Regions from separate parts of the Sporosarcina sp. 6E9 genome, predicted to be linked through region 1. Evidence: predicted binding sites of a transcription regulator. Region 1 holds the regulator's gene; each other region holds the start of a gene.
What was found. Region 1 encodes CtsR, which represses protease genes until heat stress. Its sites were predicted from a motif close to ATGGTCAATAAAGGTCAAACA; they were not measured.
Positions count from the first base shown of each region.

Region 2: J4G36_RS08615 (ATP-dependent Clp protease ATP-binding subunit) is a predicted target of CtsR. The motif match lies at 2,020-2,040, and genes of this name have one in related genera.
Region 3: J4G36_RS07100 (ATP-dependent Clp protease ATP-binding subunit) is a predicted target of CtsR. The motif match lies at 3,757-3,777, and genes of this name have one in related genera.

Region 1 covers NZ_JAGEMN010000003.1:260,151-267,362, forward strand. Annotated here, with positions in the region: gene J4G36_RS14425 (ATP-dependent Clp protease ATP-binding subunit) at 1-2,428, opposite strand, end outside; gene mcsB (protein-arginine kinase McsB) at 2,588-3,676, opposite strand; gene J4G36_RS14435 (UvrB/UvrC motif-containing protein) at 3,666-4,223, opposite strand; gene J4G36_RS14440 (CtsR family transcriptional regulator) at 4,265-4,732, opposite strand; gene J4G36_RS14445 (hypothetical protein) at 4,990-5,199, opposite strand; gene J4G36_RS14450 (hypothetical protein) at 5,241-6,935, opposite strand; gene J4G36_RS14455 (biotin transporter BioY) at 7,091-7,212, opposite strand, start outside.
Region 2 covers NZ_JAGEMN010000001.1:1,663,803-1,671,014, reverse strand. Annotated here, with positions in the region: gene J4G36_RS08630 (Cof-type HAD-IIB family hydrolase) at 1-596, opposite strand, end outside; gene J4G36_RS08625 (prolyl oligopeptidase family serine peptidase) at 739-1,503, shown strand; gene J4G36_RS08620 (metal-sulfur cluster assembly factor) at 1,554-1,862, shown strand; gene J4G36_RS08615 (ATP-dependent Clp protease ATP-binding subunit) at 2,072-4,207, shown strand; gene J4G36_RS08610 (DUF2929 family protein) at 4,256-4,438, opposite strand; gene J4G36_RS08605 (beta-ketoacyl-ACP synthase III) at 4,629-5,561, shown strand; gene fabF (beta-ketoacyl-ACP synthase II) at 5,641-6,879, shown strand; gene J4G36_RS08595 (PTS fructose transporter subunit IIABC) at 6,928-7,212, opposite strand, start outside.
Region 3 covers NZ_JAGEMN010000001.1:1,352,691-1,359,902, forward strand. Annotated here, with positions in the region: gene sda (sporulation histidine kinase inhibitor Sda) at 118-279, shown strand; gene J4G36_RS07090 (GTP pyrophosphokinase) at 523-1,215, shown strand; gene J4G36_RS07095 (cytoplasmic protein) at 1,233-1,541, shown strand; gene J4G36_RS07100 (ATP-dependent Clp protease ATP-binding subunit) at 1,588-3,711, opposite strand; gene J4G36_RS07105 (AAA family ATPase) at 3,945-4,505, opposite strand; gene J4G36_RS07110 (calcium/sodium antiporter) at 4,710-5,663, opposite strand; partial or broken gene J4G36_RS07115 (iron chaperone) at 5,951-6,319, shown strand; gene J4G36_RS07120 (DUF4256 domain-containing protein) at 6,433-7,002, opposite strand.

The DNA of each region.
Region 1 (7,212 bases):
CATCTTTTGTTTGTACGACAAATTCGTCATTTTCGACATCGACGACGACTTTACCACCCGTTAGAATCATTCCCTTTAGGAGTTCTTCAGATAACCTGTCTTCGATATGTTTTTGAAGCGCGCGGCGTAATGGTCGCGCACCATATTCTGGGTCGTAACCAACTTCGGAAATCTTCAGTTTCGCAGCGTCTGTTAATTCAAGCACAATATCTTGTTCTTGTAGACGATTTGATAATTCGTTTGCCATAAGCGTAACGATTTTACGCAAGTGTTCTTTTTCAAGTGAGTGGAAGACAATCATTTCGTCAACGCGGTTCAAGAACTCAGGACGGAATGTTTTCTTCAACTCTTCTAACATCGTTGATTTCATGCCCTCATAGTTATGATCGGAATCTTGTAGATTAAAGCCGACATAACGGTTCTTCTTAAGGGCATCCGCACCTACGTTAGATGTCATAATCACAACAGTGTTTCTGAAATCGACGGTACGGCCTTTTGAATCCGTTAATCGACCGTCTTCTAATACTTGAAGAAGAATGTTAAAGACATCTGGATGTGCTTTTTCAATTTCATCAAGCAAAATAACGGAATACGGTTTGCGACGAACTTGCTCGGTTAATTGGCCGCCGTCATCGTGACCGACATAACCCGGAGGTGAACCGACTAGACGAGAAGTCGAATGCTTCTCCATATATTCGGACATGTCGACACGAATCATCGCATCTTCATCGCCGAACATTGTTTCCGCTAGCGCCCTTGCCAGTTCTGTTTTCCCGACCCCTGTAGGCCCTAGGAAAATAAATGAACCAATTGGTCGTTTCGGATCTTTAAGCCCCGCACGCGCGCGTCGGATCGCTTTAGAGATGGCTGTGACAGCTTCCGCCTGACCAATTACACGCTCGTGCAATGTGTCTTCCATTTTCAGTAACTTAATCGACTCAGTTTCAGCGATTTTGGATACTGGAATACCAGTCCACATGGCGACGACTTGTGCGATGTCATTTACGGTTACTTTCGATTCCGTCTTGCCTTGTTCTTCTTTCCAAGCTTTTTTCGTTTTATCGAGTTCATCTTTCATCTTCTGTTCCTTGTCGCGGAACGAAGCAGCTTTTTCAAACTCTTGACTTTGAACAGCTTCATTTTTTTCGGACCGAATGGCTTCTAATTTCGTTTCAAGTTCTTTCAAGTTCGGCGGTGTTGTGTATGAACGTAATCGCACTTTCGAACCCGCTTCATCAATTAAATCAATCGCTTTGTCCGGCAGGAATCTGTCCGAGATATATCGATCTGACATTTTCGCTGCAGCATCGATTGCTTCATCTGTGATTTTCACGCGGTGATGCGCCTCGTAACGGTCGCGCAACCCTTTAAGAATTTGAATCGATTCCTCGACAGATGGTTCGTCAACTTGAATCGGTTGAAAACGTCTTTCAAGCGCTGCATCTTTTTCAATGTATTTACGGTATTCATCAAGCGTTGTCGCACCGATACATTGGAGTTCTCCGCGCGCAAGGGATGGTTTCAAAATATTCGATGCATCGATGGCACCTTCTGCGCCGCCTGCCCCGATAAGCGTATGAAGTTCATCAATGAATAAAATAACGTTGCCCGCTTGGCGAATTTCTTCCATTACTTTTTTCATGCGGTCTTCAAATTCACCGCGGTATTTCGTACCCGCAACGACCGTCCCCATATCAAGCGTCATCACGCGTTTATCGCGAAGAATTTCCGGCACTTCATTGTTCACGACTTGCTGCGCAAGCCCTTCTGCAATCGCCGTTTTACCAACACCCGGTTCTCCAATTAGCACCGGATTGTTTTTCGTGCGGCGTGCGAGTACTTCAATAACACGCGTAATCTCATTACTTCTCCCAATCACAGGGTCTAGTTGTCCTTCACGGGCCACTTCCGTTAAGTCACGCGCAAGTCCATCTAATGTCGGTGTTGCAGCAGAAGCAGAAGCGTTGGTAGTTGAACCGCTTGAACTTTCGGTAGTTCCCAGCAATTGCAATACTTGCTGGCGTGCTTTGTTAAGACTGACACCGGCATTGCTTAGCACACGCGCCGCTACGCCTTCACCTTCACGGATAAGCGCTAGCAGAATGTGTTCTGTTCCGATATATGAATGATTTAACTTCCTTGATTCATCAACTGATAGTTCAATTACTCTTTTCGCACGCGGCGTATAGTGAACGATAGGACCAACGTCTTTTGTGCCGGATCCCACAAGCTTATTGACACCTTCTTCAATCGTTACAAAACTGACATCGATTGCTTCTAGTGCTTTCGCTGCGATCCCCCCACCCTCGCGAATAAGGCCAAGCAAAATATGCTCTGTACCAATGGACTCGTGTTTCATGCGAATCGCTTCTTCTTGGGCAAGTTGCAACACTTTTTGTGCTCGTTGTGTAAATCGGTTAAACATCATCATTCAGTCCTCTCCTTCTACTATATATAATCTATTCCACAACCTTATACGTCGTTAAACGAAAATAAATAAATCTTTACAAAAAAGGCCCCATCACACTGTCCTTGACCTAATTTGACTAATTATACTTCAATGAAATGTCAGGTACAAAATTATTGCCTATTCTTCCGTTCCTTTTTCAGCAGACGGTCGAGAACCGTCGATGGCAAGTCGTTCACGAAAGAGTTTTGCCCTGAAGATATCCCGTTCTTCTTGTGTTAAGTCCGTTTGAGCAAATTGCTGAAGAAAACCCGGTTGCATGAAAATCATGAGCTCATTGAGAATGGTCATATCCACGTCTTTGATAATGCCTAAATCGATGCCTAGCCGCACATCCGATAAGCAACGAGCAGCTTCGCCCGTTTGCAATAATCTTGAATAGACGAGCGTCCCGAGCGAGCGAAACAAGCGGTTTTCCAGCGCGATTTGCGACTTTTCCACCAATAACTTTCTAGCCCTGCGCTCATGGGCCAGGAGATGCGACGTAATATTGCCCAGGTCCTCCAGAATGTCAGCTTCAGTTTTCCCTAGCGTTACTTGATTGGACACTTGATAAACATTGCCTAGCGCCTTGCTGCCTTCACCATAACTTCCCCGAACGACCAAACCTAAACGCCCGATAGCAGGGATGATTCGGTCAATTTGTTTCGTGATTGTCAAGGCAGGCAAATGCATCATGACAGAAGCCCGCATTCCGGTCCCCGTATTTGATGGGCAACTCGTTAAATAACCGAAGTCTTCATCGAATGCATATGGTAATTCCTTTTCTAAAATGTCGTCAACGCGGTTGGCTTGATTAAACGCCTCTTCCAACTGCAACCCAGGATAAATGCATTGAATTCGAATATGATCTTCTTCATTGACCATGACACTTATCGACTCATCCGATGACAATAAGACTGCGCCGTGTCGTTTGGGGTTTGTCAGATGCGGACTAACCAAATGTTTCTCCACGAGCACTTCACGGTCCAATGAGGATAGTTCGGACATTCTAGAATAGGTATAATCATCTTCGTCGTCATCCAACAAAGTTCCTGCAACGATTTTATCCACGGCTAAAGCTTCATCGTCATTGGCGGCAATCGGAAACCTATAACCCCTTAAATTCCGGGCCAATCGAATGCGTGTGGAGAGTACAATATCAGAGTTTTCACCGTGAGCTGTCATCCAACCTGTCGCTGCGTTTTGAATGAATTTCTCAATCGACATTGCGTTCTTCACCTCCATGCGCAAGCTGCTTTTGGAGTTCATTTGCCTCATCGCGTAAAGCGGCCGCTTCTTCAAATCGTTCTTCCGCTACAGCAACCTGCATTTTCGCACGCACTTCTTCCACTTTTCGTTTGATCGCGTAAACTTTGTTAAATGAAACAGGTATTTTCCCCGTATGGGTTGTGTGACCACTATGCAGTTTGCCAAATACATTCGGTACATGTTGCCTAAATGTGTCATAACAGGTTGCACAGCCAAATTTCCCGATGTCGAGAAACTTGGAAAACGTCAAGTTGCAACCAGGGCATTCGATATTTCCAAATTGATTGCCACGCGCTTGTTGCTGCTCCGTTTTGAATGGCTCCGTTCCACCGAACCATTGAGATAAGAATTGCTGAATCGATAACGGTTCATTATTTGGATCGAAATGAAACGTTTCCGATTGGAATGCACACTTCTCACATAAGTGGCGTTCGACGGCCTCACCTATATATCCTTTTTTAATGATGACGGAAGCGGGTCGTTCTTTACAGTTTTCACAAATCATAGTGTGCCACCTCACTTTTGTTTGGTTACCAATTAGTCTTCTTATAGCTGTTCATAAATTAGCGTTATGAGCATTGCGCGTAAAATACGAGCCCGAATTTCATCGCGTTCCGGAAGCGGAATACGGATGGTCGTTCGATCGACCGCAGCCAGAATCAACTTAGATTCACGCTCAGATATCACTTCTTCATCGATGAGCCGATACACGACATCCAGCGCCATCGTATGCGAAGCACCGCCGTCCAGACCCGCTAGAATATGCTCGATTAATTCTTTACGACTGTTTGGCCGTACACGGAAGATACGAATATAACCTCCGCCGCCACGTTTCGATTCAACGGCATACCCACGCTCTGCTGTAAAACGGGTATTGATCACGTAATTGATTTGCGATGGTACGCATTGAAATTTCTCCGCAACTTCATTGCGCTTAATTTCAATAATGCCATTCTGTTCACTTTCGATAATCGCTTTTAAATACCCTTCAATAATATCAGAAATATTTCGCACGTCCTCACCTCTTTCATCACGGGCGATTAGGCATTGACTTTGACTATCTTTGACTTAATTGTACAATCGAAATTACTGATTCGCAATTGATTTGCATTGGGTTTGGCGATCTAGATAAGTATCGGCGTATAAGGGTAGCGTTTAGACATTTGATTGTCGTGTCGCGGATTTTACGAGATGTAGAGAGGGGTTCGGTTCCGATTGCGCGGAGTTGGGCGGTTGTAGAGAGGAGTTTGGGAGGCGCGGAGTTCAAGCGGTCAGGAGAGGACTTGGTCGAAGATTGCGCTGTGTTCGCGCGGCAAAGAGAGGACTTCGGGAAACGCGCGGAATTCAAACGGCGAGGAGAGGACTTGGTCGAAGTTTGCGCTGAGTTCGCGCAGCAGAGGGAGGACTTCGGGAAAGGCGCGGAATTCATGCGGCGGGGAGAGGACTTCGTTGTCGAACACGACGCCCAAAACGAAAACCATTAAAAAAAGGACTTCCCATCAACCGGGAAGCCCACTTCTTATTATTTCACACTCGTATTCGTCAATTCCCTAACCGGTAAAAATTGCTCCCCAGTCTCTAAATAGGTCAAGACCAGCTTATCGCCTTCTTGAATATAAATCGCGAGAGGTTCGACTTCAGAGGATACGAGAAAGTTTCGACCATCATTTGCAAAAATCGACACTAATGTAAAGTCCCCGACACGCTCTTTAAACACACGGACGACAGTAATTGCTGCTTTGGCCTCTTCTGCATTCGAACTTCCATCCACTGTGCTTCCGCCTCGCTGAAGTGCTGTTTTATAAAGTTTCAATGCTTCATTTGGCGTGTTTCCATACACGGATATTTCTGGATTTGCCGCCGATACGATAAAGTAGTTTTGTAAAAATCCGTTCGAGTCTAGAACTGGCGTCAGCCAACTCGCTTCGCCGTAAAAATTATATAGAACCGGCATTTCGCCAGACCATTTCTTCTCAATAAATTTCTTCTCGATAATTTGAAGCGCACCTTGCGAATCCATATACGACTCTTCGAGATTTCCAGTGTAGTAAGTCGCCTTCCCTGTACGACCATCCGTTAGCGCATAGCCCAACATCGAATCTACGCCTTCTTTCGGACTCGTAAAGTCTGTGAAGTAATACATATGACCTTCCTCATCAAATATCGGACTCACATTTGCTTCTGTTCCTTCATCTGAAGGGAGTTTTACATCTTTTTTACCGACAATCGAATTCCAAAAACCATGAATATAATTCCCGAAATAGCTGTTTTGCAGACTTACGGCTTCCGGAGAAACTGCACCGTTAATAAATGCGGGCACTTCAGAAATTGCGAACTTTTCAATATCGCCCGTTGCCGGATCAAGCATGACAATTCCTTTGACATCAAAACCGTTACGTGCGGTTATAAATTCTCCGTATGAACGAATGTAATGTGGTTTACCTTCATCGTCGACTTCCAACTGAACATCACCGTAAAAGATTAAGTCCGGCATGGCCATTCGGATGCGTCGCTCCACATTCTTACCAAAAAAGGAGGACGGGGTGTACACCATTTCAGCTTTCACAAACTTTGGATTGTCTGCCGAATCGGTCGCACTCATCGTAAAGTATCCAGGTGTCGTTTTCGCGCTCCACCATTTGAAGAACCCTGAGAATTCAACAGGCGCGATATAGACGAAATCATCGCCCACCTTCTGGATTTGCAAGTTGCCAAGTTCATAGTAACTCGTATTCGGAACTTGCCCGAACGCTTTCTTCATTTTGTTCCGCGCGAACTTAGGCGGTACGCTGGCCGGTGTCTTCGTTTCATCGAAAGCAGTAATTTCCACTTTCTGATCCATTTCAACCGCATTATATTTTTTGTCTGCGTTTAAAAGTGGTGCACTTAGTAGATATACGCCAAAAATCGCCGCGCCGATAAAAAGGATGATTTTCGGTTTGCGGTCTTTCGGTCCCGCGAATGCCACCCCCATGAATGTGACGATGAGGAGCATCACCCATAATGACGTCCAATCCCTGTCTAAATTAGATAGGTAATAAACGCCGAACACGATGACTGCTATCAAAACAGTCATACTAGCCAAGGCTGCCCATCGATTGAATACTAACTCTTGTTCATCATTCTTCTTATTCCTCTTCACGGTTGCCGCAAACGGAACGATAATTAGACTCGCTACAATTCCGGCTATAATTGAAAATAACAATAAATTAATCATAAGATACACTCTTTTCTTTAAAGATTTTGGCCATCTATACTATACGAATCTATTAGAAATGCGTTTCATTTTTCCAGCATTTATTTTCCTGGTGATTAATTCCAAATTAAAAAAGGCATTCTCATATCAGAGAAATGCCCCATTCACTTTGCAAATTAACCGCGGCGAACTTTTAATACTTTGTACATACGGTGACCGAAAATACCTGCCAATACAGATAGAAAAATATCTTTTGGCAATGGCGGAACCATCCATAACCAAGCGACTTTGTACGTGA
Region 2 (7,212 bases), on a different contig from region 1:
CCTGCTGCTTTACTGAGACCACTGCGAAAAACTTCGATTACATGACCGAAAGGCGAGTCCCATATACGATTACCCACAACTTCAGCATGAATATGGTCGAGATGTTGAACAATCGTATCAACATTATTTTCATTGGCTTGAATAAGCAAGGACGTCGGATCTTCTTTTAAATAGTTTTGGATCTCCCCAGTTGTTACTTTTGGAGTTCCCATCTTGAAGTTGTCCAAAACTTTTTCATCATGATAATGCAGATAAACATCATCCTTTACTTCGGCAACCATATTGTTCCAAGGAAACTTTTGCATCGCTTCCAAGACTTCTTTCACAACGGAAAGGGAAAGTGTTTCATGAATTGTTTTCCAAGCACGGTTGTCGGGATGATGCACAAAAGCACCATTAAAATTGACAATAGGCGTAGTTAGTCCAAGCTGGCGATAATAAAACTCAGTCGCACGAAACGGTCTGCCTGTTGCAATCATTACATGATGACCTTCATTTTTAGCTTTTTGCAAAGTTTCAGCTGTCTTTTTTGTTATTATTTTATCATCTGTCAATAGAGTCCCATCGAGATCAAGAACGATTAAATGTGGCTTCAAAATAGACCCCCCCTTTATAAGTAAGTTTACCGTTAAGTCATTATGCAAGTCAAAGAAGCAAGCAGCTAAAACAACCTTTTTGTTTTTCTAGAAAAACTTTGGTACGCTGAAACTAAAAGAAAAAGGTTGTGTTTGTATGATTATGAATGAAGAAACTTGGGGAACAATCCCCTTATTACATATAGTAGAAAATGAAAATGAACAAAAAGAAGTCCCAGTCGTTGTCTTTTTCCATGGATTTACAAGTGCGAAAGAACATAATCTTCACTACGCCTATAATCTTGCAAAAAAGGGGATGCGTGTACTTTTGCCTGACGCTCATTTACACGGCGTTCGTGAAGAAAATTTGGATGAAGCGGAATTATCACTTCGATTTTGGGAAATTGTCATCACCTCCATAGAGGAACTAGGGATAGTTCGTAATGAGTTAACAAGCCGTAATTTATTATCTTCCGCGAAAATTGGCGTTGCCGGAACATCGATGGGTGGAATTACAACTTTAGGTGCGTTGAAAATGTACGAATGGATAGATGCGGCTGCTGTCATGATGGGTGCGGCTGGATTTGTAGAATTAGCAAAAGCTCAAATCAAACAATTTGAATCAGAAGGATTTAAATTGCCTGTGACCAAAAATGAACGAGAGAAATTGTTCACTGATTTAGCTGTATTTGATATTACAAAAAATCAGTCTGTATTGAATCAAAGACCGCTATTCTTCTGGCACGGAAAAAATGATCCAGTTGTTCCTTATAAACCGACATATAAGTTTTATCAAGCTGTAAAAGCTGACTATGCCGCTGTTCCTGACCGACTAAGTTTTGTGACTGATAAATATGCATCCCATGCGGTGACCAGGTCAGGCATGCTTGCTTCTGTAAATTGGCTTGCAAGTCATTTGAATGAATGACAGTTGGCTGTTATGATGAAGGTATCATCTGAATTGGAAGGGGTAAAACAATGAGTCAAGAAATGAAAGACAGTATGATGGGCGCAATTGAAAACGTTATTGACCCTGAGCTTGGGATAGATATAGTAAATCTAGGGCTTGTTTATGATGTTGAATTAGATGAAGATGGTACTGCAAAAGTTACGATGACACTTACATCAATGGGATGTCCAATGGGACCTCAAATTGTTGGAAATATTAAACAAGAACTTATGGAGCTTCCAGAAGTAAAAGATGTAGACGTTAATATTGTTTGGAATCCACCTTGGTCAAAAGACAATATGTCGCGTTATGCAAAAATGGCATTAGGCGTACGATAAGCTTTTTATAAATAACAGACTGTATGACTTATTATTAAGTTGTACAGTCTTTTTTTATGTTTAGGAAACTAAATAATACACGCTACGCCGTGGTTTGCGCTCGCTTTTATTTAAATCAATCTGCTTTACCTAGAGGTTAAATCATTATATAATTTAGTTAGTCAAAGATAGTCAAAGTCAGACGAGAGGAAAGGTGATTATGTATGAGAATGCAAGGACAGCAAGAAGACGAACGGACACCACTTGAACAATTTGGTCGCAACCTTGTAGAAGAAGTGAAAAATGGAAAGATGGATCCTGTCATTGGGCGCGATGAAGAAATTCGTAATACAATTCGTATTTTATCACGGAAAACAAAAAACAATCCGGTCTTGATTGGAGAACCAGGGGTAGGGAAGACGGCAATCGTTGAAGGACTCGCCCAACGAATTGTAAAAGGTGATGTTCCAGAGGGATTAAAGGGACGCGAAATTTTCGAACTTGATATGAGTGCACTTATCGCAGGCGCAAAATACCGGGGTGAATTCGAGGAACGGTTAAAAAGTGTTTTAAAACAAGTAAAAGATAGCGAAGGACAAATTATCCTTTTCATCGATGAAATCCATACAATCGTTGGCGCTGGGAAGTCGGACGGGGCAATGGATGCCGGCAATATGTTAAAGCCTATGTTGGCTCGCGGCGAACTTTATTGTATTGGCGCAACGACACTAGATGAATATCGAATGTATATCGAAAAAGATCCAGCATTGGAGCGTCGTTTTCAGCAAGTCATGGTTCGCGAACCTTCTGTTGAAGATACAGTCTCAATCTTAAGAGGATTAAAAGAAATGTATGAATTGCACCACGGCGTGCGTATCCATGACCGGGCCATTGTAGCAGCAGCCGCTTTGTCGAATCGCTATATTACAGAAAGGTTTTTACCTGACAAAGCCATTGATTTAATCGATGAAGCAAGTGCGATGATTCGAACAGAAATCGATTCGATGCCGCAAGAACTTGACGCCGTTACTCGGAGAATGATGCAACTCGAAATTGAAGAGCAAGCCTTGCAGAAAGAGAAAGATCCAGCGAGTCAAACAAGACTTCAACTTTTACGCGAAGAGTTGCAAGAGCTGAAGGATTCTTCTGCTGATATGCGCGCCCAGTGGGAATCGGAAAAAGAAACTTTAAGTAAAATTCAAGAAAAACGAGAACAGCTTGATCAATTCAGACGAGAGTTAGAAGATGCAGAAAATCGCTATGATTTGAATAAAGCCGCAGAACTTCGCCACGGAAAAATTCCTGCAATGGAGGCTGAACTTAAAACATTTGAAGCGCCATTACTTGATGGTAAAGAAAATCGACTTTTACGTGAGGAAGTAACTGAGGAAGAAATCGCGACAATTGTTGCCAGATGGACAGGCATTCCGGTAACTAAATTGGTTGAAGGTGAAAGGGAAAAGCTCCTACGTTTACGTGAAACGCTACAAGAGCGCGTTATTGGGCAAGACGATGCCGTTCAACTTGTAACTGAAGCTGTATGGCGAGCACGTGCAGGCATTCAAGATCCCAATAAACCCATTGGCTCATTCCTGTTTCTTGGCCCAACGGGGGTAGGGAAGACGGAGCTCGCGAAAACGTTAGCCGCGACATTATTTGATTCGGAAGATCATTTCATTCGCATTGATATGTCTGAATATATGGAGAAACATAGTGTTTCTCGACTTGTCGGCGCACCCCCTGGATATATTGGTTATGAAGAAGGCGGACAATTAACGGAAGCTGTTCGACGCAATCCTTATTCAGTTGTGCTATTAGATGAAATTGAAAAAGCGCATCCAGATGTGGCTAATATACTTCTACAAGTGCTTGATGATGGCCGCATTACAGACAGCCAAGGAAGGCTAGTCAATTTCACAAATACGGTTATCATAATGACTTCAAATATTGGCTCATCCTATTTGTTACATGGATTAGCGGATACTGAAAACCATGCCGCTGAAGATCTTGTCATGGCTGAGTTAAGAAATCATTTCAAGCCAGAGCTATTGAACCGAATGGATGACATTATTATTTTTCATTCATTAACTGGTAATGCATTTAAGCGAATTGCAGGGAAAATGATTGAAGACCTCGTAATGAGACTTGACGAGCAAGAAGTGACGATGAAATACGAAGAAGCGGTTTTGGATTGGATTGTCGAAGAAGGGACAGATGCGGATTTCGGCGCACGCCCATTGAAACGATTTATCCAAAGGCATGTCGAGACTGTCGTCGCGCGTGAATTAATCAAAGGCGACATTGGCCCGAACGGAGAATTTCTACTTACGATGGCCGACGGTGAACTCGTTGTAAAAAAACAATAGAACTAAAAAGCAGCTATGGCGTATTTCTCCATAGCTGCTTTTTTAAAATCAATTATCCGAAATAGGTCCTTCTGGCATTGATTCACCAACAAGAATGACTAAAACTCCTACAACTGCTGCTATAATTATACCCGCTTCAAAATTGAATGGAACGTTTGCAATCGCTCCAACAACATAATTAAGCAACGTAACTAAAGCGAATGCCCATACAAAAGTTAAAATGAATCTCAATTTAGCTCACCTCTACATTACTATTTCCTCAAACAATCATACCATAGGCTTGACAGTTGGGAAACAATTATTCAATTAATATAAAGTTTATTTTGGCGAATTGGTGTCGGCCTGTTGTAAAAATCATTCGAATCTCTTATGATTAATACCAGGTACTAATATTAGATGATAAAGAACGGAGGATATTTTTATGAATGCAGGTTTATTAGGAGTAGGAAAATACGTTCCGTCACATATATTAACAAACGCGGATCTTGAAAAACGAATGGATACATCCGATGAATGGATTCGTACTATGACAGGTATTGAGGAAAGAAGAATTGCTGCCGATGATATGGATACATCACATATGGCATACAACGCGGCGGTCAATGCGATAGAAAATTCCGGGGTAAGCCCAGATGACATCGGGTTAATACTTGTCGCCACAGTTACACCGGATCGTCCTTTTCCATCCGTTTCGACGATGCTACAAGAACAGTTAGGCGCTAAAAACGCAGCTGCAATGGATATTTCCGCGGCATGCGCGGGCTTTATGTATGGTTTGGTGACTGCGAAACAGTTTGTTGAATCAAGCACATACGATTACGTGCTCGTCGTTGGTGTTGAGAAATTATCCAAAATAACGGATTGGGATGATCGGAATACAGCTGTCCTATTTGGCGACGGTGCAGGCGCAGCGGTTGTTGGAAAAGTAAGTGAAGGTCGCGGAATTTTATCTTTCGAACTAGGTGCAGATGGGTCGGGCGGTAAACATCTTTATCAAGATGAAAAGCTGATTATGAACGGCCGTGAAGTATTTAAATTTGCAGTACGTCAAATGGGGCAGTCTGCATTGAATGTAATCGAGAAGGCTGGCTTGGGTAAAGACGATGTTGATTATTTAATCCCACATCAGGCTAATATTAGAATCATGGAAGCCTCACGTGAACGACTCGGCTTACCAATTGAGAAAATGTCGAAAACGATTCAGAAATACGGAAATACATCTGCTGCATCAATTCCGATTTCACTTGTCGATGATCTTGAAGAGGGTAAAGTTAAAGACGATGATGTTATCGTCTTCGTTGGTTTCGGTGGAGGATTAACTTGGGGCGCAATTTGTATGCGTTGGGGTAAATAATCGTTCTGAATGCTAATATTAAGAACTGCATTTATACTGAATAATAAGCTATATATTTCGTAAAGGAGAGTTTTAAAACATGACTAAAAGACGTGTAGTTATTACGGGAATTGGCGCTATCTCACCGGTAGGGAATACAGCTGAAGAATCTTGGGAAGCTGTTATTAATGGTAAATCAGGTGTTGGACCGCTGACTAGACTAGACAGTGATCAGTTCCCCGTTAAAGTAGCCGCAGAAGTAAAAGATTTTAATATTGAAGACTATATTGAGCGTAAAGAAGCGCGGAAAATGGACCGTTTCACTCACTACGCGCTTGCAGCATCGATTATGGCAATGAAAGACGCTGGTTTAGAAGAGCTTGATGAAGAACTTAAACTTCGTACAGGCGTATGGATTGGATCAGGAATCGGCGGCATGGAGACACATGAACAGCAGTTTTTAACATTCCAAGAAAGAGGCTATCGCCGTGTAAGTCCTTTCTTTGTACCAATGATGATTCCGGATATGGCTTCTGGTCAGGTTTCGATTCATTTTGGCGCGAAAGGGATTAACTCTTGTACAGTAACTGCTTGTGCATCTGGAACGAATTCGATTGGCGATGCATTCGAGGTGATTCGACGTGGGGATGCAGACGTTATGATTTCAGGTGGTGCTGAAGCGCCAATTACAACGATGTCTGTCGCTGGATTTTGTGCAAACAAAGCACTGTCCTTAAATCCCGATCCAACTCAAGCATCTCGTCCTTTCGATGCCGAACGTGACGGCTTCGTAATCGGTGAAGGTGCGGGAATCGTTATCCTTGAAGAATACGAACATGCAGTCAAGCGTGGAGCGAAAATTTACGCGGAACTTATCGGATACGGCTCAACTGGGGATGCGCATCATATTACAGCTCCAGCTCCAGAAGGCGAAGGTGCGGCACGTGCGATGAGGCAGGCAATAGAAGAAGGAGAGATTTCTCCAGATAAAATCGACTATATTAATGCGCACGGTACAAGTACACCTTATAACGACCAGTTTGAGACGATGGCGGCGAAAACCGTTTTCGGTGACCATGCCTACAAACTTGCGATAAGCTCTACGAAATCGATGACAGGACATCTTCTAGGAGCAGCTGGCGGTCTTGAAGCAATCTTTACAGTCAAAGCACTTCAAGAAGGCATTCTACCACCAACAATGAACTATGTGAATGCTGATCCAGAATGTGACCTGGATGTCGTACCAAACGAAGCACGAAAAGCTAATATCGAATACGCGATGAGCAACTCACTTGGTTTCGGCGGACATAACGCGACACTAATTTTCAAGAAAATATAAAATACAAAAAACGAGTTATTCGATATCGAATAACTCGTTTTTTTATGTTCATTGAATCGTATCCAACAGTCTATATGCTTCTTCTGTGGTAGTTACTGCTAGTAGCTCATTTCTAAAAGTGTCATCCATTAATTTCCGCGAAAGCATTTGTAAGATTTTCAAATGTGCATCGCCGGCACTTTTTTCGGGTACAGCAATCATAAATATTATTTTGGCGTCTGTACCATCAATACTGTTCCAATCAACGCCGGCCTGTTGAAGTCCGAAAACGACGGCAGGACGTTTAACGGCATTGGATTTACCATGCGGAATTGCGATATTTGCACCAATACC
Region 3 (7,212 bases), on a different contig from region 1:
TTATAGCCTATAGGCTTCGGGTATAACTAGTTTGTCAATGTCGTGCGTCTACCGCACAATACGCTGACTAACAAATCGTTTATGGGCTTATAGAAAGGAGAACCAAAGTAAATCAACATGAGAAGATTATCAGATGAAGAGCTAAAAAAAGCTTATTTTCAAGCCAAGGAATTAGGGCTTGATCCTGAATTCATTCAGCAACTAGAAGCAGCACTCAATAGACGTCTAATCAACATACATAAAGGCGTACAGCAAAAAACTAAAGAATCGCTCCCTTAGGCATTTTATCATACTTGATAAACAAATAATTGAAGACCTAAATCGGAAAAATGACGTTCAGGAATGAAATATTTCATTGGAACACTCCGCTCAATAAAATCGGGGTGTTTTTTGTTTTCTATATCAACACGGATTTTTATATTAATTAGGCGATTCATGGTAATATAGAGGGAGTAGAAACAATGGAGGAATTGAATTAATATGACCCTTAGCAATGAAGTAAATTATATGCAGCTGAATACAATGAAAAAAGAAATTACGCGCTTTATGCTTGCCTACAAATTTGCTCTAGATGAAATCAGTACAAAACTTAATATATTAGAACAAGAGTTTAAATTGATCCACGATTATAATCCGATTGAACACATCAATACCCGTTTAAAAACTCCAGAAAGTATTATTAACAAAGCGCAACGCAAAAACATTGAATTATCTTTACCGTCGATTAAAGAAAACATCCAAGACATTGCAGGCGTTCGCATTAATTGCTCCTTTAACGCTGACATTTACAAATTGAGCGAAATGATTCAAAAGCAACAAGATATTGAAGTAGTAGAATGCAAAGATTATATTAAAAACCCAAAACCCAATGGGTATAGAAGTCTGCATTTAATCCTGAAAATCCCTGTTTTTATGTCTGATCGTGTTGAAAATGTCTTCGTCGAAGTACAGATTAGAACAATTGCGATGGATTTTTGGGCAAGTTTGGAACATAAAATTTTCTATAAATACAATAAAGCCGTTCCTGAAAATATTACAAAAGAACTGGCAGAGGCTGCCGAATCTGCTAATGAATTGGACAACAAAATGGCGCATTTACATAAGGAAATCCTAAAAATTAAACAAACGGATGATTCTATTCATACATTGGATGGGCTAACTGAATTCGACTTCCCGATTAACTTTTTGGAATTGCTGACTAAAAGTAATGATTAAAATATAGGGTGAAATAAATGATTTATGCAAGCGGTGTTGTGACGTTTTTATCAAACGACAAAAAAATGACTAGCAAGAAACTTAAGAGGAAAACGATTGCGCTAGAGGTAATAGAAGAAATACCTTCAGAATATGATTTACCAGGTAAAACAATTTGCAAGTATGTAGCGCTTCTTCCGCGAAGCTATGAATGTAAGTCTTTGGAAGACTATACAGGAAGAGTCAAACCATTTTTACAAAAATCAATCCGAAATGTAATTGTGAGCGTTCAGGTTTCCCATCTGAACTACGCAAGTTATCATGCTGTTGCCTCTATAAAAAAATAAATTTGAAAAACCACTGATAATGTTTTTCAGTGGTTTTTCGGGTTACTTATACTTTTGAAACTACAATCTCTTCTTCCACAACATCGACATGGACTTTTTCAACGCTTTCCTCTTCTAAAATGAGATCCGTTAATGGATCCTCTATCTTGTCTTGAATCACTCTACGAAGTGGTCGAGCTCCGAATCGTTTGTCATAGCCTAGTTTCACCAAGACTTGTTTTGCTTCATCCGAAATCGTAATATTAATATCATTTTCTTCGATTGTTTCTTGTAAATCCACAAGCATCAAGTCAACGATTTCTAGTAAATTCTCTTCTGTCAATTCATTGAATGATACAATTGCATCGAAACGGTTGAGAAACTCAGGTTTGAAATAATTACCTAATGTTTCGAGCGTCGTAACCGATTCATGTTCTGTTTGATTGAATCCGACGCTTACTTTTCTCTCACCCGTTCCGGCGTTACTCGTCATAATGATGACTGTATCTTTAAAGCTGACGGTACGACCATGTGAATCTGTTAAACGGCCGTCTTCCATAATTTGCAGGAACATATTTTGAACATCCGGATGCGCTTTTTCAATTTCATCCAGAAGTAAAATTGAATACGGTTTACGACGAATTTGTTCAGTCAATTGACCGGCTTCTTCATGACCTACATAACCTGGAGGTGAACCGATAATTTTAGACACCGCATGTTTCTCCATATATTCACTCATATCAAGACGAATTAACGAGTCGCGTGAACCGAATAGCTCTTCTGCTAAGACTTTTGTAATTTCCGTCTTACCGACACCCGTTGGCCCCACAAATAAGAAAGATCCAATTGGACGGGTTTTTGATTTGAGCCCCGCACGACTGCGACGTATCGCTTTTGCAATTTTATCGACCGCTTCTTCTTGACCAATGATTTCTTTGCCAAGATTTTCAGCGATGCCCTTCATCTTTGCTTGTTCCGCCGCTTGTAGTTTTGTGACAGGAATCCCTGTTTTTTCTTCGACAATCAATTCAATATCAGCAACAGTAACTTCTACAATTCCGGCTTCCCCGTTTTGTTTCGATTCCTCTAATTGTTTATTAAGCTTAATTTCTTCATGTCGTAAATTTGCTGCTTTTTCATAATCTTCCACATCTGCCGCTTCTTCTTTTTCTCGAATAACCTCGTTCAAACGTGTTTCAATCAAGTTCGAATCAGCTACTACATGTTCAAGATTTAAACGTGATCCAACTTCATCCATCAAATCAATTGCTTTATCTGGTAGAAATCGGTCTTGAATATAGCGCTCAGACAATGTAACAAAAGCTTGAACCGCCTCATCAGAATAACGTACTTCGTGGAAATTTTCGTAACGATTTTTAATCCCGTTCAAGATTTTAATCGTATCTTCTGCAGACGGTTCGTTAACGATGATTGGCTGGAATCGACGTTCAAGCGCAGCATCTTTTTCAATTTGACGATATTCTTTTAATGTCGTCGCACCGATGAGTTGCAAGCCACCGCGTGCCAATGCTGGTTTCAAAATATTTCCGGCATCCATTTGTGAGCCTTCAGTCTGTCCTGCACCAACAAGTAAGTGAATTTCATCGATGAATAAAATAACGTCTGTCCGTGTTTGAAGTTCTTCGATTAATTCCTTCATTCTTTCTTCAAACTGACCTCGAATACCTGTATTACTGATAAGTGAAGCGACATCTAACAAGTACACTTCTTTGTTCATCAGTTTCATCGGTACATTGCCTTCATGAATTTTGACTGCAAGGCCCTCAGCAATTGCTGTTTTACCGACACCAGGTTCTCCGATTAACACGGGATTGTTTTTATTTCTTCTATTTAAAGTTTCAATTACGCGCTTCACTTCTTGATCGCGCCCGATAACTGGATCAATTAGCCCTTCCCTCGCGTCGTTTGAGATGTTTTTCCCTAATTGATCTAACAAGCCATGCTCTATATTTTCCTCAACTTGTTGTGTCTGAGTTCGTGCCTGCCCTCCGCCGTTTGCTTGGAAAAAGTGATTTCCTTCATTACCCAATGACGGCATCTTGCCTGCATTCAATTGACCTTGTATTTGACCGAAACATGTATGACACATGTTCAATTGCATATTTTGCTGATTCATCCGGAGTCTCAGATTCATCGTTGCTCCATTTTGACCACATAGTTGACATTTCATATATGTTTCCTCCTTGGTAATCTTGATATATATCTTCCGTGTCTGACTTTGACTATCTTTGACTATACATTTATTATACACTGACCTAGTTTGACTTTCAAGAATCCTGCTTACATTAAAAAAGTCGCTCACAGAAATCATTCTGCAAGCGACTTTCAATTGGATATTCTTAAGATTACAGACGGTTTAAGATAACTAAAATGCAAAATTCCACTACTAACTTATTAAAGATTTCATAAGTTTTGCACGGCTTTTACAATTTCTGAAATAACAGCTGGCACATCATCGGAGCTTTTAATCCCAAATAAATAATTTGCTTCGCCTTCCCGAGGTTCTATCACACCATCTTTTTCAGTCTCAGCTTGTTGTCGTTTAAGAACTTCCTCAAATGTCGATGCGGTTCTAAATATTGTTGTGCTACGTTGACTCGCTGAAATGCGTTCCAGTAGAACATGATCCGGAATATCGAAATTAACGATAATGCTGATAAACCCCTTGCTCTTCAGGTATTCTAGTAAACTCACTCGCCCCTTCAGCCCACGATTTGCATTACTTAAGATCAGATGAAAATCAGTTTGATCTATTGCATAATCTATAACTGTTTTGGAAATCGCGTACTTGAATGTGTTTGGCCCTTCCTTAGGCATTAAAGTTTTATAATACGCATTGATGAATTCCGCGTGATTATCTTGGTCGACTACCAATGAGTTGTGCAACTGTTGTTCCAATACTTTCGAAAATGTAGTTTTTCCGCTATGGGTCTTACCGACAGTCATGATGGCAAATCTTTGCATAATTTAAACTCCATTCTGATGAAATTAAAGTAACTACTAAAAGTTTCTCACCCACTAATACCACAGTCATTTCATTATTTTTTACTCTTTATCAACTTAAAATCATACCTGTGCAATAAACATTCTTGAATGATCAAACAATCGAGTTAGTTTCTTGCACAGTTGTCAAATTATATACAATATCCCTAGGCATAATTGACGCCATTAATTTCGTAATATTATATAGACTAAATAAATAATGTAGGCGGCGGCAAGCACCACCCCTTCACGCTTTCCAACTTTGAAACTGGTCCTTGAAAAAATCAATAATACAACAGTCAGTACAATCATAAACACGACGTCACTAAATACTTTATCGTTCACCGCTAATGGAGAAATTGTAGCCGAGGCACCGAGTACAAACAAAATGTTGAAAATATTACTTCCAACAATATTTCCAAGCGCGATTTCACTTTCTTTTTTCAGTGCCGCTGAAATAGAAGTGACTAGTTCAGGAAGTGACGTTCCGATTGCAATAATCGTTAGTCCTACCAATGTTTCACTCATGCCAAGGGAAAAAGCAATTTCCATGCCGTTTTCTACGACCAAGTTCCCTCCAAATATAATTCCAACCAGCCCTACTATCGTAATGAATATATTTTTACCCCAGCTGATATTCTTTGGTGCTGGTACGTTCGCTGCATTTTTTCGGCTTTTTAGCCCAATCTCAATCACATAATACATAAAGATCGAAAGAAACAACAAGAGGATCAAACCATCACTGCGTGTTATCATGTTGCTACTGAATCCCTGTAATGCAATATCACTCATAAGAATAAGCAATGCCACACTTGCGAGTATTGTAAACGGGATTTCTTTTCTAATCGTCTCACTTTGAACCATCAATGGATACAGAAAAGCAGTCACGCCTACAACGAGCGTAGTATTAAGAATATTGCTTCCGACTACGTTTCCCACTGCAACTTCTGCATTTCCTTCAAGAGCTGCAATAATACTGACAGTCGCCTCCGGGGAACTTGTTCCCAATGCGACAATTGTTAAGCCGATTAAAATAGGCGGGACCTGAAGCAGTCTCGCAATATTGGAAGACCCGTCAACAAAAAAGTCAGCGCCTTTGATCAACAATGCAAATCCAACAATTAATATAATATATGCCATTGGTTTTTACCTCTATCCGGTTCATGTATGATTACTATCATCTTCTGATTACTTTGCTTACATACTACATTATTACGCAATAAAAAAACGGATAATGTAAAAGTCGACAATCTATTTCATTTTACTCAATGTTTCTAAAGTTACCTCAAACATTAATGCGTTAAATAAATACATTCTACACTCGAGATCATTCTGTATTGTGATTAAAGAACGTCCCCTTGTAAGAGATATGCCTGAATTGTATAATGTGAAGAAGCAATTATTTTGTTGAATTGAAGGAGGAAGTCATGGAGGTTTTTGAAAAGTATTTAACAGGTATTGATAATCCCGACCACCATGATTAAACAAAGGAAATATTGACGTGGGTTGCTGATAAATTTCCGAATCTTGAACCGCAAATCAAGTGGAATACGCCAATGTTTACGCACCAAGACACATTTATTATCGGTTTTTCAACAGCGAAGCATCATTTAAGCGTTTCGCCGGAACCAGTAGGCATAACGCTATTTTCCGATGACATTGCACAAGCTGGTTATAGCGCTACCAAGGGCTTGTTTCGAATTCCGTGGAATGAACCCGTTAACTATGAATTACTTGGGAAGATGATTGATTTTAATATTCAAGATAAGGCCGGTTATACGAGCTTTTGGCGATAGGAACAAAACACGCCTAATCTAAAATGTCCGCCGATCCGTTAAATCGATTGACGGACACCCCATCCTAGCCATGAACTTGCGGATGGATCTAGAAATGATGGCCACCAGTAAATCTAGACCCTTAACGAGCCACGAAATCCTCTAGCCGCATAGTAGGACTCGGCCCCATTGTGATACACAAAAACAGTGTCATAGCGACGATCGCAAAAAATAGCACCACCGAGTTCTCTAATGTTAGATGGTGTTTGCACCCAACTCGATGTTTTCATATCGAATTTTCCAAGTTCCTGTAACGCTCGATATTGATTTTCCGTTAAAAGTTCAATGCCCATAGCAGTTGCCATATCAATAACGCTATTTTCTGGTTTATGTTTTTTTCTTGATTCTAACGCTTCACGGTCGTAACAAACACTTCTACGACCTTTAGGACTTTCCGCCGAACAATCATGAAAAACGTAAATTTCATTCTTTATATCATAGTCCACAACATCTGGTTCTCCTCCAGTTCTCTCCATTTCATTTAGCGACCATAGTTTTTCAGGATTAGCATCCAGCTTTTCTTGGACTTTATCCCACGCAAGACCTTCATGGCGGTTCATATTTCTTTCAAACCGAACCTTCAAATTCTCGATTAATTCTTCTCGTTGTTCTATTGATAATTCCTTATTATTTTCGCTTGTCATATTAGCTTCCTCCTAATTAAAATCGGTTCAATTTACACCATAAGTATAGCATTTTTCGTTTTTAAAATCGTACCTGCGCACCAATTATTCATGAAACTTTGGCAAATCGGTTCGTAAATTAGCTCCACTTACAATAGACATTTTCGAATTGTATAATATATAGAACTTGAATAAACGGTGTCGGCTGTTCTGTTAGTGATAACCCATCTG